Linked DNA regions of Gemmobacter sp. 24YEA27. The protein of the gene in region 1 interacts with the protein of each later gene in a pairwise test. Links are inferred from orthologs where the notes say so. Each region holds a gene or a part of one and is shown in the gene's direction. Other genes may lie near its edges.

Region 1 (7,469 bases):
GTCTGCTGCGGCAAATAGGCATCGGAATAGGCGATATAGGCCCAGGCGAGGCCATCCGAAACCATCGCGGCGCCGAGATCCTCGCCGCCGGCCTCACAGCGCGCGACCACCCTTCCATAGCGGTCGCGGTCGAGCGCCTCGCAGGTCACGGCCTTGCCGGCGATCAGAGCCTCCAGCCGCCTCGTCGCCGCCAGGCCGCAGGCCCAGCTACCACCACCGGCACTGGCACAGCTTTGGCCGGATTCCGGAGCGTCGATGCCATGAAGCCGCACCACGACCGGTCCGAACCGCAGCGTATCACCATCACTGACCTGGGGCGCGCCGGAGATCAGTGGCGCTGCAGCAACAGAGGTTACGAAGGCAAGTTGTAAAATGAGACCGGACATCAGACGGGCCTCGCCGATGTCGCCGGCTTTGTCCAGCGCCTGTGTTAACAAAGGTTAACGGAAGCGCCGCAGCCATTTCCCCGCTGTGGCCGCGCCGCGCTTCATCCTGGTGTTCGCGCCCCTGGTGCCCCCGGCGCCTGTCCTGGCCCTGCCGAACCCGCTCCCATGAACATCGGCTTGCCCGCGCCGCGCGTTCCCGGCATGAAACACGCCATGAGTGAGATCCGCCACCCCTTCCCCGATGCCCCCGCAGCCGGTTCCGCGACCGAGGTCGCGCCGGGTGTTTTATGGATGCGGCTGTCGCTGCCCTGGGCGCTGGACCATGTGAATGTCTATGCGATCGACGAGGGCGATGGCTGGACGCTGATCGATACCGGCATCAGTTCGCGCCGCGCCCTTGCGGCCTGGCAGGATTTGTTGGCCGGGCCGCTGGCCGGCAGGCCGGTAAAGCGGCTGATCGTCACCCATCATCACCCGGATCATATCGGCATGGCGGGCTGGTTCATCGAACAGGGCGCAGCCCTGCTGATCACCCGCACCGCCTGGCTTTATGCAAGGATGCTGTTCAACACAGCCGAAGACCGCCCCGCTGCCGAGACGGTCACATTCTGGAAACGCGCAGGCATGCTGCCCGCCGATCTGGAGCGGCGGATGAATGAGCGCCCGTTCAACGCCTCGGATTGTATGGCGCCGCTGCCTCTGGGCTTTACCCGGATCAGCGAGGGCCAGACCCTGCGGCTGGGCGGGCGCGACTGGCAAATCCGCATCGGTCACGGCCATGCCCCCGCCCATGCGACGCTCTGGACGGATGGCCTGGTTCTTGGTGGCGATCAGCTGCTGCCCGGGATCTCTGCCAATATCGGCGTTTATCCGGCGGAACCCGAGGCCGATCCGCTGGGGAATGGCTGGAAAGCTGCACCCGGCTCAGCGTTTTCGCGCGCGAGGATCAACTGGTGCTGCCGGGCCATAAGCTTCCTTTCACCGGCCTGCCGTTCCGGCTGCGCCAGATGGTGGAAAACCATCTCTCGGCCCTGGACCGGCTGCGCGATTTCCTCACCGTGCCCAATACGGCGGTGGGTTGCTTCCCGCTGCTGTTCCGCCGCAGGATCGGCGAAAGCGAGCTTGGCCACGCTCTGGTTGAGGCGGTGGCGCATCTGAACCACCTGCTGCATCGTGGCGAGGTCACCCGTTCCCCCGGCCCCGATGGGGCATGGCTCTGGCAAAAGACATGACCGAGAAAACCCTGACCAAAGCTGCCGCCGCTGGCAGCACAGCAGCCCCCGCGAAACGCAAAACGACGGCAAAGGCTACAGCCTTGGTTCCGCCCGGCCCTGCGGCAGCGGCACCAAAGACCACGACCAGGAAGGCAGCGGCGCAAAAGACCCCGGCCGAATCGGCCTGTGAGCGGCTGGTGCTCTATATCCGTCAGTTCGAAAGCCAGCTCGATCAGAGCCAGGAGATCGCCATGGGCTTTACCGGCAGCGCCGCTGGGGTGCTGCGGATCGAGGGGCTGGGCTGGTCGGCGCCGGACCTGCTCACCTTCTTCGGCCGGGATGAAGACGGCATCCGCACCCAGATGGTGCAGCATGTCAGCCAGCTTTCGGTTTTGCTGCGCGCGGTGCCGAAACTTGCTCCCGAAGCGCCGCCGGTCCGGATCGGCTTTCGGCTCCTGCAGGGCTGGGACGGCGGCGAATCCGGGGACGCGTCTGTCTGGCCGGCCACGGGCGGCTGATCGTCCCCCCGACTGAACCAGCCCCGATCAGCCCCCGAGGCGCGGGAAAGATACATCAAAGCCGCATCTTCCTGCATCAGAGACCACGCCCGATGGGTGACAGCGGGCGGTGAATCGGCTAACAGGCGGAAAAGCATCTGTTCCCGGGGAATAAAGAATGGACGATGATCAGCACGTCAAACACGAACATGGCAGCATGGATATCCGCACTCAGGAAAAGTCCTTTGCCGCCTTCGTCAAAGTGGCAACCTGGACGGTCGTTGTCTGCGCCGTGATTCTGGTTTTCCTGGCCCTCGCCCGGACCTGATATCGCCGCTCTGATATCTCCGCCCCGAATTGCCGCCCTGGAACCGGCCCGATACGGGCCGGCACAGGGCAGGGAGAGGTTACATGTATCGCCTTCTTGCCGCGCTCGCGGTGCTGCTGACGCTTTCGGCCTGTGCGGAACCGGTCTGGGCGCCTGATGACCAGGTGTCGCGCGCCAGCTACGTCGCCGGACCGCCGACCGAAATCACGCTTTTTACCACCATCAATGACCGCACGGGATCAGGCTCGCATTCGGCTTTGCTGATCAATGCGTCGCAACGTGTGCTGTTCGATCCCGCCGGAACCTGGCATCATGATACCGCGCCCGAACGCAATGACGTGCATTTCGGCATGACCGACCGGATGGTGAATTTCTACCTCGACTACCATGCGCGCGATTCCGAGAAAGAAAAGTTCCACGTCATCGAGCGCAAGCTGCAGGTCTCGCCCGCCGTGGCCGAGGCGATCTTGCAAAAAGCGCTGGCGAATGGCGCGGTGCCCAAGGCGCATTGTGCCAGCTCGATCGCCGGGATCCTGCGGTCTGTGCCAGGCTTTGAGGGCGTGACCTCGACTTACTTCCCGAAAAAGCTGGATGCGTCCTTCGCGGAACTGCCGGGCGTCACCACCCGTATCGTAACCGAGGAAAACGACAATCCCGGCGCCGGGCATGGCGTGATCCTCGTCGACAAAAAGGGCCAGCGGGTCAATTGATCCGCTGGCACCGGCCGAATTCCAGTCCTGCATAAGGTGCATTCGCGCGTGAGCCTCTTCGCCGTCATTCTCGCTGGGGGACAGGGGCGCCGGATGGGCGGGGCGGATAAGGCGCTTTTGCCCCTCGCCGGCCAGCCGCTGATCGCCCATGTGATCGCGCGTCTGCAGCCCCAGGCCGGGCGACTTCTGATTTCGGCCAATGGCGATGCCGCGCGCTTTGCCTTTACCGGACTTAAGGTGTTGCCCGATGAAACGTCACTCGGGCCGCTGGCCGGGATCCTCGCCGGGCTGCGGGCAGCACAGGCGGCAGGTGCCACCGCGCTGGTCTCGGCCCCGGTTGATGCGCCTTTCCTCCCGGGTGATCTGATCACACGCCTTGCCGCTGCACTGCCGGGGCCGGCATTTGCCCGGGCCGGCGGGCGCGACCATAATGCGACCGCGATTTGGCCGGTCGCACTCGCGGATCCGCTGGCCGAATTCCTTGCTTCGGGCGCGAAACCGAAAATCGCCGATTTCGCCGCCCGCCATGGCGGGCATGCCGTCGATTTCCCCGATGCGGCGGCCTTCGACAATCTCAACACACCCGAAGACCTCGCCCGTGCCAATAGCCGCAGTGAGGGCCGCCCCGCATGATGATCTATGGTGTGATCGGCTGGCAAAACAGCGGCAAAACCACGCTGATGGAGCGCCTGGTCGCCACCCTTACCCGGCGCGGATTGTCGGTTTCGACGGTCAAACATGTGCATCATGATGTCGATCTCGACCAGCCCGGCAAAGATACCTGGCGCCACCGCGAAGCCGGCGCGCAGGAAGTCGTGCTGGCCTCGGCGAAACGCTTCGCCATCCTGCGTGAACATCGCGGGCCCGAGCCGGACCTGACAGAGGTGCTGGCCCGCCTCGCCCCGGTCGATCTGGTACTGGTCGAGGGTTACAAGCGCGACGCCCATCCGAAAATCGAAGTCTGGCGCGAGGGCGTGGCCGACCGCCCGATGATCCAGCCCGGCGATCCGCTGGTGCGGGCGGTGGCGTCCGACGCAGCCCTGAAGGGGCTGAGCGTGCCGGTGCTCGACCTGAATGACGCCGAGGCAATTGCCGCTTTCATCCTGAAGGATTGCGGGCTTGCGCCCTGAGCACTTCTCTATCCGGCGCGGCTTTCCCCTGGACCAGCGCGACGAGGCCGCCCGCATCTACTGGGAGGCTTTCGGCGCCAAACTTGGCCGCGTCATGGGGCCCGACAAGCGTGCGCTGGCTTTTCTGACAAACGGGCTCAGGCCCGATCACTGCTTTTCCGCGCTGGACGACAGCGGCCGGCTGATCGGGCTTGCCGGCTTCAAATCGGTGCAGGGCAGCTTTTCGGGCGGTACCAGTCGTGATCTGCGCCGGGTTTACGGCGTGTTCGGATCCGCCTGGCGCGCAGGGCTGTTGCGGCTTTTAAGCCACGAGGTCGATAATGAACGATTTCTGATCGACGGCATCGCGGTCGCGGCGCAGGCCCGCGGCCTCGGTATCGGTACCGCGCTGATCACCACGCTGTGCCGCGAGGCAAAGCGGCGGGGCTACCCTTCGGTGCGCCTTGAGGTGATCGAGGGCAACCCCCGCGCCCGTGCCCTCTACGAGCGCGAAGGCTTTACTGCGACCCATACCGATCAGCTTGGTCTTTTGCGTTTTGCCTTCGGCTTTGCCGCCGCGACGACAATGGTACGGCAACTCGACGATTTCCCTGCGGATCAGGCCCCGCCCCCGATGGCCCCCGATGGGCCCCGGTGATCAGTCGAAGACCCCGGCCACACGTCCCAGCACCATGAAGGCGCGCGCCGTGCGGGTATCGGCGAAATGTATCAGCTCATTGTCGCTGGCATTTTGTTCAAACACCTGGAAGACCCGGTCAAAGGTGCGCAGGAAGTGATGCGACGCATCGCGGAAAATCGTGTCCTCGCGCAGCCGTCCGGCAGCCAGCGCCAGCGACGAGCGATCCCGGATACCGCCAATCGCCGCGATGCCGCGCCCCCGCTCGCCGGCCGAGAACCGGCGCCAGATATCGGGATGGCAAAGCTCGGGCCGCAGGTCATCCATATAGATGCCCTCCTGGCTCAGAAGCGTCAGCACATCCTGGGCCGCGCGGATCAGCTTTGCGACCTCGCGATCCTCAAGCGCCAGACGCAGGGCGCGGAAACCGGCCTTGTCATCGGGGCTTTCGGGGAATTGCAGGGCGGTGATGAAATCTTCGATCGAGAGCGGCTGACGCGCCATATCGCCCGGCGTGCCAAGCGCCAGGGCCGGCTGTTCGGCCTCGGGTTCCGGGCGCGCCGGCGTCAGCGCGACCTTGCGGTCTGCCGAAGGCACCGAAAGCGAATGATCGCGGCGCGATGAAAAACTGGCGGGTCCGGCCATCGCATTCCCCGCAGGCTCCGCCATCTGGGCCGCCGCAACCGGCGCCTCGGGGCGGGTGATCACACTGCGGATCTCCTGGCGCGCCTCAAGGAAAGAGCCCCGCATACCGTCAATCGCGGCTTTCAGGCTGGCCGCCTCAGAGCGCAGATCAGCGACAAGCCGCAATGTCACCACCGCGACCCAGATCAGGGCCAGCGGCAGGAACAGAATCAGCAAGGTCATCACAAGGCCAGGCAGCCGCGATTCGGCGCCTTCGGGCGCCGTGAAGACCCAGGTCAGCACCGCGACAACCCAGATCCCCGACATCACGCCGGCGGCAATCTCGGTCACCGGCGAGCCGCCGAGCCCCCCCGCCCGCAGCCTCGTTACATTCATATCCTCGGGCATGTCCTCAGGATCTTTCGCCATGGCGGCTCCGGCTCAGATATAGCGCACCGACAGGATTTCGTAGCTCTTCTGCCCGCCCGGAGTGGTGACATCAACGCTGTCGCCCTCTTCCTTGCCGATCAGCGCGCGCGCAATCGGAGACCGGATGTTCAGAAGCCCAAGCTCGATATTGGCCTCGACCTCGCCGACGATCTGCCAGGTCTTTTCCTCATCGCTGTCTTCATCGACCACGGTGACCGTCGCCCCGAATTTGATCGAGCCCGACAGCGAGGTCGGGTCGATCACTTCGGCCAGCGAAATGATGCCTTCGAGTTCCTTGATCCGGCCTTCGATAAAGCCCTGCTTTTCACGCGCCGCATGGTATTCTGCATTTTCAGACAGGTCGCCATGCGCCCGGGCCTCGGCAATGTCGCGGATGATCGCGGGCCGCGCCTCACTTTTCAATTGCCGCAGTTCCGCGTCCAGCACTTCAAAGCCGCGCCTCGTAACCGGAATTTTTTCCATATCGCTGTCGTCACTTTAAAAAAACAGAAGCCACGAACCGGTCACCCGGGTCATGACTTCGCGCCTCGTGTTCCGGCAACCTCACCCGATGGGCAAAGAAAAAGCAAGGGCCATGGCGTCCTGCATGCGCGCCCTGTCGTTTAACGGCAAGAATATTGCCGCGGGCTGCGTCCCAATGGGATGATGCTGCAGCATGGTTGACGCGCGCCTGCCCATAGGGCAATCACGAGACGCCCGGCCAAACGGGGCCCAACAGGACTTCCCAGCCAGAATTTGCGGCGCCGACAGACCGCAGCAAGGAGCGAGAAAAAAGCCGATGACCGATCCCAACACAGCGATCACCCGCGAGTCGATGGAATATGACGTTGTGATCGTGGGCGCAGGGCCTTCGGGTCTTTCGGCGGCGATCCGTCTGAAACAGCTTGATCCCGATCTGAGCGTGGTCGTGCTGGAAAAAGGCTCTGAAGTCGGCGCGCATATTCTCTCGGGTGCGGTGCTGGATCCCGTCGGTCTCGATGCTTTGCTGCCCGAATGGCGGACTATGGACGCGCCGATCAAGGTGCCCGTGAAAGAGGATAATTTCTACGTCCTCGGCCCGGCCGGCAAGATCCGGGTACCAAATTTCCCGATGCCGCCTTTGATGAACAATCACGGCAATTACATCGTCTCGATGGCGAATGTCTGCCGCTGGATGGCGGGCGTGGCCGAGGGTCTCGGCGTCGAAATTTTCCCCGGCATGGCCTGCTCGCAACTGGTCTGGTCCGAAGATGGCAAGACGGTCGCCGGCGTTGTTGCAGGTGAATTCGGCCTTGATCCCGAAACCGCCCTTCCCGGCCCCGCCTATGAACCGGGGATGGAGCTGCGCGGCAAATATGTCTTCCTCTCGGAAGGCGTGCGCGGCAGCCTCGCGAAAGAGGTGATCAACCGTTTCAACCTCTCAGATGGCCATTGCCCGCAGAAATTCGGCCTTGGCATGAAAGAGATATGGGAGATTGACCCGGAGAAACACCAGATCGGCACCGTCACCCATACGATGGGCTGGCCGCTGGGCG
Region 2 (6,268 bases), 740 kb from region 1 along the record:
TGACCGGCGCCTTCTCTGACGCACTGATCCGCCCGATGGCCGAAACGCTCCGCGCCCTTGGCAGCGTCAAGGCCTGGCTGGTGCATGGCGGCGACGGCACCGATGAGATCTCGATTGCCGCGCCGACGAAAGTGGCGGCGCTGGAGGGGGGCGAGATCCGCGAATTCACCCTGCATCCGGAAGATGCGGGCCTGCCCTACCACCCGTTTGAGAAGATCATGGGCGGCAATCCTGCGGAAAACGCCGCAGCCTTGCGGGTCTTGCTCGAAGGCGAGGCGGGGGCCTATCGTGACGCGGTCCTCCTGAACGCTGCGGCGGCCCTCGTGGTGGCCGACAAGGCCGCGACCCTGAAAGAGGGCGCAGAGCTTGCCCGCACCGCCATCGACAGCGGCGCGGCAAAGGCAAAGCTGGAGGCTCTGGTCAGGGTATCGAATGCCTGAGGGCGTTCCGGCGTGCCTCTGACCGCAGACCACAGGAAGGAGGCGGAGTGCCTCCAGCCCCCTCTTGCACGCACGTCCGGCAAAAGCAGTTGGCCGGACCAGCGCTTTTTGCGGCAGTCCGACGCAGATCATGACCGGGCCCGGCATTCTAGCCATGCGGCAGCCTTTGCGGAAACCGGATCGGGCCGCGGCCTGCCCCCTGTTCCCACGCTGATTTTTCGCGCATTGGACCTGCCCCCGCCCGAAGGACTGCGCGGCGCTTTCCCCGAACGGAGCCCCAACCCCGGGGAAGACCATTCCTGCGGCCCGGCCCGGCCCCCTGCGACTGGTGAGGATCTCCCGACTGTTCCCACCATCGTCTCCTTGCGGGAGGGGCTTCGCACCATTCCTGGCAGCGCCCCCCGCAACGGCAATCCGACAGATTCGGTGCCCGGGGAAAGCCCGCTTCTGAACCATCGGGTGCCAGGTGAGACCGGCCGACCCGGTCTGCATCTGACGTCTTTCAAAAGTGGCCCGGGCTGGCGGCGCCTGCCCGGTGAGTTCCTGATAAAGCTGCCGCCGCGAAAAATGCCGCAGGCAGCGCCTGCCCCTGCCCCCGGGCCTGCCGGGGAGGATGCGAAAGCTCACCTCCGCATCATGGCCGCCCGAAATGCACCACCCCTGACCGGAGTTAATGGTCAGGGACCATCCACTTTTCCGCCAGACAAACCGGCCCATGCGGGTTTCCCGGCGCCCGCCGCTTCACTACATGCAACGCAAGTCCTGGAACAGCGTCAGCCCGCGCCGACCGACCGGCCGGGCGTCGCCCAGGCATCGAGGTAACCCGAGATGATCCCGCCCGAAATCGCCGCCTGCTCCGAAATCCCCGCCTCCCCCGAAATCCCGGAATCCTGGGCCTCGCTTCCCTTCTTCCAGACCGACTGGCCCGCGCTCTGGACCCGTCTCGCGGCCTCTCCCGGCTGGCAACCCGAAGCGCAAAACATCTTCCGCGCGCTCACCCTGACCCCGCGCGAGAAGGTGCGCGTCATCATCCTCGGCCAGGACCCCTATCACACGCCAGGCCGCGCCCGGGGTCTCGCCTTCTCCTTCCCCCCCGGCGCGCCCCCGCGCGACTCGCTGAAAAACATCCTGACCGAACTCGCCTCCGACACGGGTCAGATCAAAGCCGACGGAGACCTCAGCGCCTGGGCCGCACAGGGCGTCCTCCTCCTCAACACCACCCTCACCGTGCCGGTGGGCCAGGCTTTTGGCCATAAGACCTGGGGCTGGAACACCCTCACGACCCAGATCCTCAGTGCCACCGCACAGGACGGCCCCCGCGCCTTCCTCCTCTGGGGCGGTCCCGCGCAAAAACTCTGCGCCCGCCTCCCCCGGGAAAATCACCTCTTCCTCGAATCCGCACATCCCTCCCCCCTCTCGGCCTATCGCGGCTTCTTTGGCTCACGCCCCTTCAGCCAGACCAATGCCTGGCTGGCCGCCCGGGGTGACCCCATCATCGACTGGTCCGCCTGAAGCCTTTCCTTCAGCCGGTCAGCCGGTTAGAACAGGAAACGAGCGCCTCTTCCTCTTGATGGAAATACTCCACGGGGGTCCGGGGGTGTGAAACCCCGGCGCTGCCGCCGGGGCAAACCGCACTGCCAAGACGGAGACTGCCCCATGTCCAAGACCGTTCTCGATCGCATCAGGGCCTATAAGCTCGAAGAGATCGCGGCCCGCAAAGCGCTGCGCTCCCAAAGCGAAGTCGAGGACAGCGCCCGCCAGGCTCCGGCCCCGCGTGGCTTTGCGGCGGCGCTGCAATCGGCGGCCAGTGGCGGCTACGGGCTGATTGCCGAAATCAAGAAGGCCAGCCCGTCAAAGGGCCTGATCCGCGCCGATTTCGACCCGCCCGCCCTTGCCCGCGCCTATGAAGAGGGTGGCGCCACCTGCCTTTCCGTGCTGACCGACACGCCGTCTTTCCAGGGCGATGACGACTTCCTCACGCAGGCGCATGATGCAGTGAAACTGCCCTGCCTGCGCAAGGAGTTCATCTATGACCCCTGGCAGATTGCTGAATCCCGTGCACTCAAGGCCGATTGCATCCTGCTGATCATGGCGTCTTTGTCGAATGACCAGGCGATGGAGCTGGAAGCGGCCGCTTTTGAGTGGAAGATGGATGTGCTGATCGAGGTGCATGACGAGGAAGAGCTTGAACGCGCCCAGCATCTGAAATCACCGCTGATCGGCATCAATAACCGCAATCTCCACACTTTCGAGGTCACTCTCGACACCACCCGCCGCCTTGCGCGCCGGGTGCCGGAGGATCGGCTTATCGTCGCGGAATCCGGGCTCCACACGCCCGAAGATCTCGCCGATCTCGCCCGTTACGGTGCGCGCTGCTTCCTGATCGGCGAGAGCCTGATGCGCCAGGACGATGTTGCCGCCGCCACCCGCGAAATTCTTTCCCGCCCGCTGACCGCCCAGGGCGGAATGCCGCTCTGAGAGGCGCCATGACCCCGCGAACGCCCGCTGAAACGCCCACCGCCGCCCCCTCGCCGCTCAGTCATTTCGACGATCAGGGTCATGCCCATATGGTCGATGTCTCCGACAAGCCCGTGACCTCGCGCCTTGCTCTGGCCGAGGGCTGGGTGATGATGGAACCCGCGACGCTGGCCCTGGTGACCGAAGGCCGCGCGGCCAAGGGGGATGTGCTGGGAACGGCGCGGCTTGCCGGGATCATGGGGGCGAAACGCACCGCCGATCTGATCCCGCTCTGCCACCCGCTGCCGGTGACCAAAGTCGCGCTGGAGCTGACCCCGGATAGAGGCCAGGGCGGCGTCCATATCACCGCGACCGTCCGCACCACCGGCCAGACCGGCGTCGAGATGGAGGCACTGACCGCCGTTTCTGTCGCGGCGCTGACGGTCTATGACATGCTCAAGGCGGCGGAAAAGGGAATGCGGATCGAAGGCATCCGGCTTTTGCGCAAAGAAGGCGGCAAATCCGGCAGTTTCGAGGCCGGGTTATGAACGGCCCCACCAATACTGGCCCCACCGATACGGGCCCCGGCCCGAAAAACCCCGGCCCCCTGATCCCGGTTGATGAGGCTATGGCGCGGCTCTTTGCCCTTGCGCCAGAACTGGAGACCGAAGAGGTGCCGCTCCGCGACGCCGCCGGCCGCTGGCTTGCCGCCCCGGTGATCGCAAGTCGCGACCAGCCACCCTTTGATGCTTCGGCAATGGATGGTTATGCGCTGGCCGGAACGCCCGCCCCCGGCGAGAGCTTTCGCGTGATCGGTGAAGCAGGCGCAGGTCATGCCTTTACCGACGTGATCGGCGAGGGCCAGGCGGTGCGGATCTTCACCGGCGCCCCGGTCCCGGACGGCGCCTCGCGCGTGGTGATCCAGGAAAATACACGCCGCGAAGGCGACCGCATCACCATCACCGACCGCGATTCAGGCGCCAATATCCGCCCGCGCGGTCAGGATTTCCGCATCGGATCCGAGATCGGCCCGCGCCGGCTGCGCGCCGCCGACCTGGCACTGATCGCCTCGATGAATGTCGCCAGCGTCTCGCTGCGACGCCGCCCGGTCGTCGCGGTGATCTCGACCGGAGACGAGCTGGTCATGCCCGGAGACACCCCCCGCCCCGATCAGATCATCGCCTCAAATTCATTTGCGATCAAAGCGATAGCCGAAGAGGAAGGCGCAGTTGCCCGTTTCCTTCCCATCGCACGCGACACCGAAGCCGATCTGAGCGCGGTCTTCACCCTCGCGCAGGATGCAGATGTGATCGTGACTTCGGGCGGTGCGTCAGTGGGTGATCACGACCTGGTGGCCCCGGTGGCCAAAAGCCTCGGGATGGAGGCGGGGTTCTGGAAGATCGCGCTGCGTCCCGGCAAACCGCTGATGGCGGGGCGGCTGTTCGGCGCGGCGATGCTGGGGCTGCCGGGCAACCCGGTCTCGGCGCTGATCTGCGCCGAACTGTTCCTCCGCCCACTTTTGCGCCATATGCAGGGCGACCCCGCGCCGGGACCGCATTTCCTGACGGCCGAACTCGCTCAGGACCTGCCCGCCAATGGCCCGCGCGCGCATTACATGCGCGCCCGTGTCGAGGACGGCAGGATCACCGCCTTTGACCGCCAGGACAGCGCGCTGCTGACCGTGCTGAGCGCCTCGAACGCGCTTTTACTGCGCCCGGTCGGCGACGGCGCGCGTCATGCAGGCGACCCCGTCCGCTATATCCCGATCTGAGCGGCTGCGATAAAGCCGTCACAATCCACGATTGCGGTACCGGCTCAAACCGGCACGGGGCTTGACACAAACAGAGAACATCGTCAGAACATTACATCAACGCCTCGTGATATGTGTCGTGACATACGTCGCAGTCATTCAGGGCAACCCGGATCTCTGGCGGAGAAAGATATGCTGACGCGCAAACAGCTCGAGCTTCTGAATTTCATCCGGGACCGGCTGGACCGCGATGGCGTCCCGCCCTCCTTTGACGAGATGAAGGAGGCGCTGGATCTGCGGTCGAAATCGGGGATCCACCGGCTGATCACGGCGCTTGAGGAACGCGGCTTCATCCGCCGGCTCGCGCATCGCGCACGTGCCCTGGAGATCATCCGCCTCCCCGAAGCGCTTGAGAAACGTTCTGCCGCATCCGCGCCTGCAGGGGATGTCACCGCCACAGCGCCTGGCTTCTCGCCCCGCGTGATCGACGGCGACCGCGTCGCCCAGCCCGCAAATGCGCTGCCGGTTTCAGCGGTTCATGCGCTGGAACTGCCGGTCATGGGCCGGATCGCTGCCGGTGTGCCGATCGAGGCTATTGCCGAGGTCTCGCATCACATCGCGGTTCCGGGGTCGATGCTTTCGGGGCGCGGCAATCACTATGCGCTTGAAGTCAAAGGCGATTCCATGGTCGAGGCCGGGATCAACGATGGCGATATCGTGGTGATCCGCGAACAGGGAACCGCCGATAATGGCGATATCGTGGTGGCATTGGTCGAGGACCAGGAAGCGACCCTGAAACGCTATCGCCGCCGCGGCAATATGATCGCGCTGGAGGCTGCCAATCCAGCCTATGAAACCCGGGTTATCCCGGATCACCTGGTCCGGGTTCAGGGGCGGCTGGTCGGGCTGATCCGCAGCTACTGAGAGCTGCCTCCGCGATGCGATTCCTTTTCCCGAATTGGATGTCTTGAGCATCGGAGTAAGGCGCAGAATTTCATGTTGAGCCAGGCATCGGGTGAAATGCGCCGGGGTACTCTCGGCTGCAGTGATCCCTGCCGGAAGCCGGACAATCATGAAAGTTCCGGCCTGGCGTTTTCGTTGAGATCCGGCGGACGAGCGGATCACGTCTGCGAAACGGCAAGTCTCACATGGTGAACTCGCAGATCTCTGTCGCGCAGAAAACCACCCGCGCTGTCGTAGGCTGTGTTAACAAAAAGGATTTCCCTGCGCGGTCGGCTGTGTTTCAAGATCATCTCTACGTGGGAGATGAGCCTGGCACGCAACCTGATGTGCGATGACGAATGGGCATTCTTTGAGGGCTTCATCCGAGCCGTCCGGCATCCGAACGGGCGCAAGCCTGGGGACCATCGACTTGTTCTGGATGGCATTTTCTGGGTCGCGCGGACCGGTGCGCCCTGGCGGGACCTGCCAGAGGAGTTTGGCAAGTGGTCATCTGTCTGCCGGCAGTTCCGGCGCTGGACGCTCGCCGGGCTGTGGGAGGACATCCTGGATGCGCTGAACCACGCTGGGATCGCGCCCGACAAGCTCCAGATGATCGACAGCACCGTGATCAGGGCCCACCACAATGCGGCCGGCGCAAAAGGGGCACTGCTGACAAGAG

What was found.
Region 2: the proteins of mobA (region 1) and glp interact in binary tests that used the Escherichia coli proteins (3 or more experiments, as listed by UniProt). The link is inferred for Gemmobacter sp. 24YEA27 from one-to-one orthologs.

What each region holds. Positions count from the first base shown.
Region 1 is NZ_JASJPW010000001.1:1,489,688-1,497,156, reverse strand. Bases 2,015-4,975 are described here. They hold mobA (molybdenum cofactor guanylyltransferase MobA), read left to right. Parts: upstream 2,015-3,183; coding sequence 3,184-3,768; downstream 3,769-4,975. Other genes in these bases: QNO18_RS07445 (hypothetical protein), read right to left, coding at 4,903-4,975; QNO18_RS07450 (GNAT family N-acetyltransferase), read left to right, coding at 4,255-4,902; mobB (molybdopterin-guanine dinucleotide biosynthesis protein B), read left to right, coding at 3,765-4,265; QNO18_RS07465 (hypothetical protein), read left to right, coding at 2,509-3,135; QNO18_RS07470 (aa3-type cytochrome c oxidase subunit IV), read left to right, coding at 2,276-2,425. Also shown: QNO18_RS07485 (thermonuclease family protein), read right to left, coding at 1-386; more of QNO18_RS07475, read left to right, coding at 1,615-2,014; more of QNO18_RS07445, read right to left, coding at 4,976-5,934; transcription elongation factor GreA, read right to left, coding at 5,947-6,417; QNO18_RS07435 (electron transfer flavoprotein-ubiquinone oxidoreductase), read left to right, coding at 6,734-7,469. UniProt on the Escherichia coli protein: Transfers a GMP moiety from GTP to Mo-molybdopterin (Mo-MPT) cofactor (Moco or molybdenum cofactor) to form Mo-molybdopterin guanine dinucleotide (Mo-MGD) cofactor.
Region 2 is NZ_JASJPW010000001.1:2,235,581-2,241,848, reverse strand. The notes cover bases 2,787-5,586. They hold glp (gephyrin-like molybdotransferase Glp), read left to right. Parts: upstream 2,787-3,504; coding sequence 3,505-4,668; downstream 4,669-5,586. Other genes in these bases: lexA (transcriptional repressor LexA), read left to right, coding at 4,840-5,571; moaC (cyclic pyranopterin monophosphate synthase MoaC), read left to right, coding at 2,927-3,445; trpC (indole-3-glycerol phosphate synthase TrpC), read left to right, coding at 2,787-2,918. Outside these bases: trpD (anthranilate phosphoribosyltransferase), read left to right, coding at 1-440; QNO18_RS11195 (uracil-DNA glycosylase), read left to right, coding at 1,269-1,952; more of trpC, read left to right, coding at 2,097-2,786. UniProt on the Escherichia coli protein: Catalyzes the insertion of molybdate into adenylated molybdopterin with the concomitant release of AMP.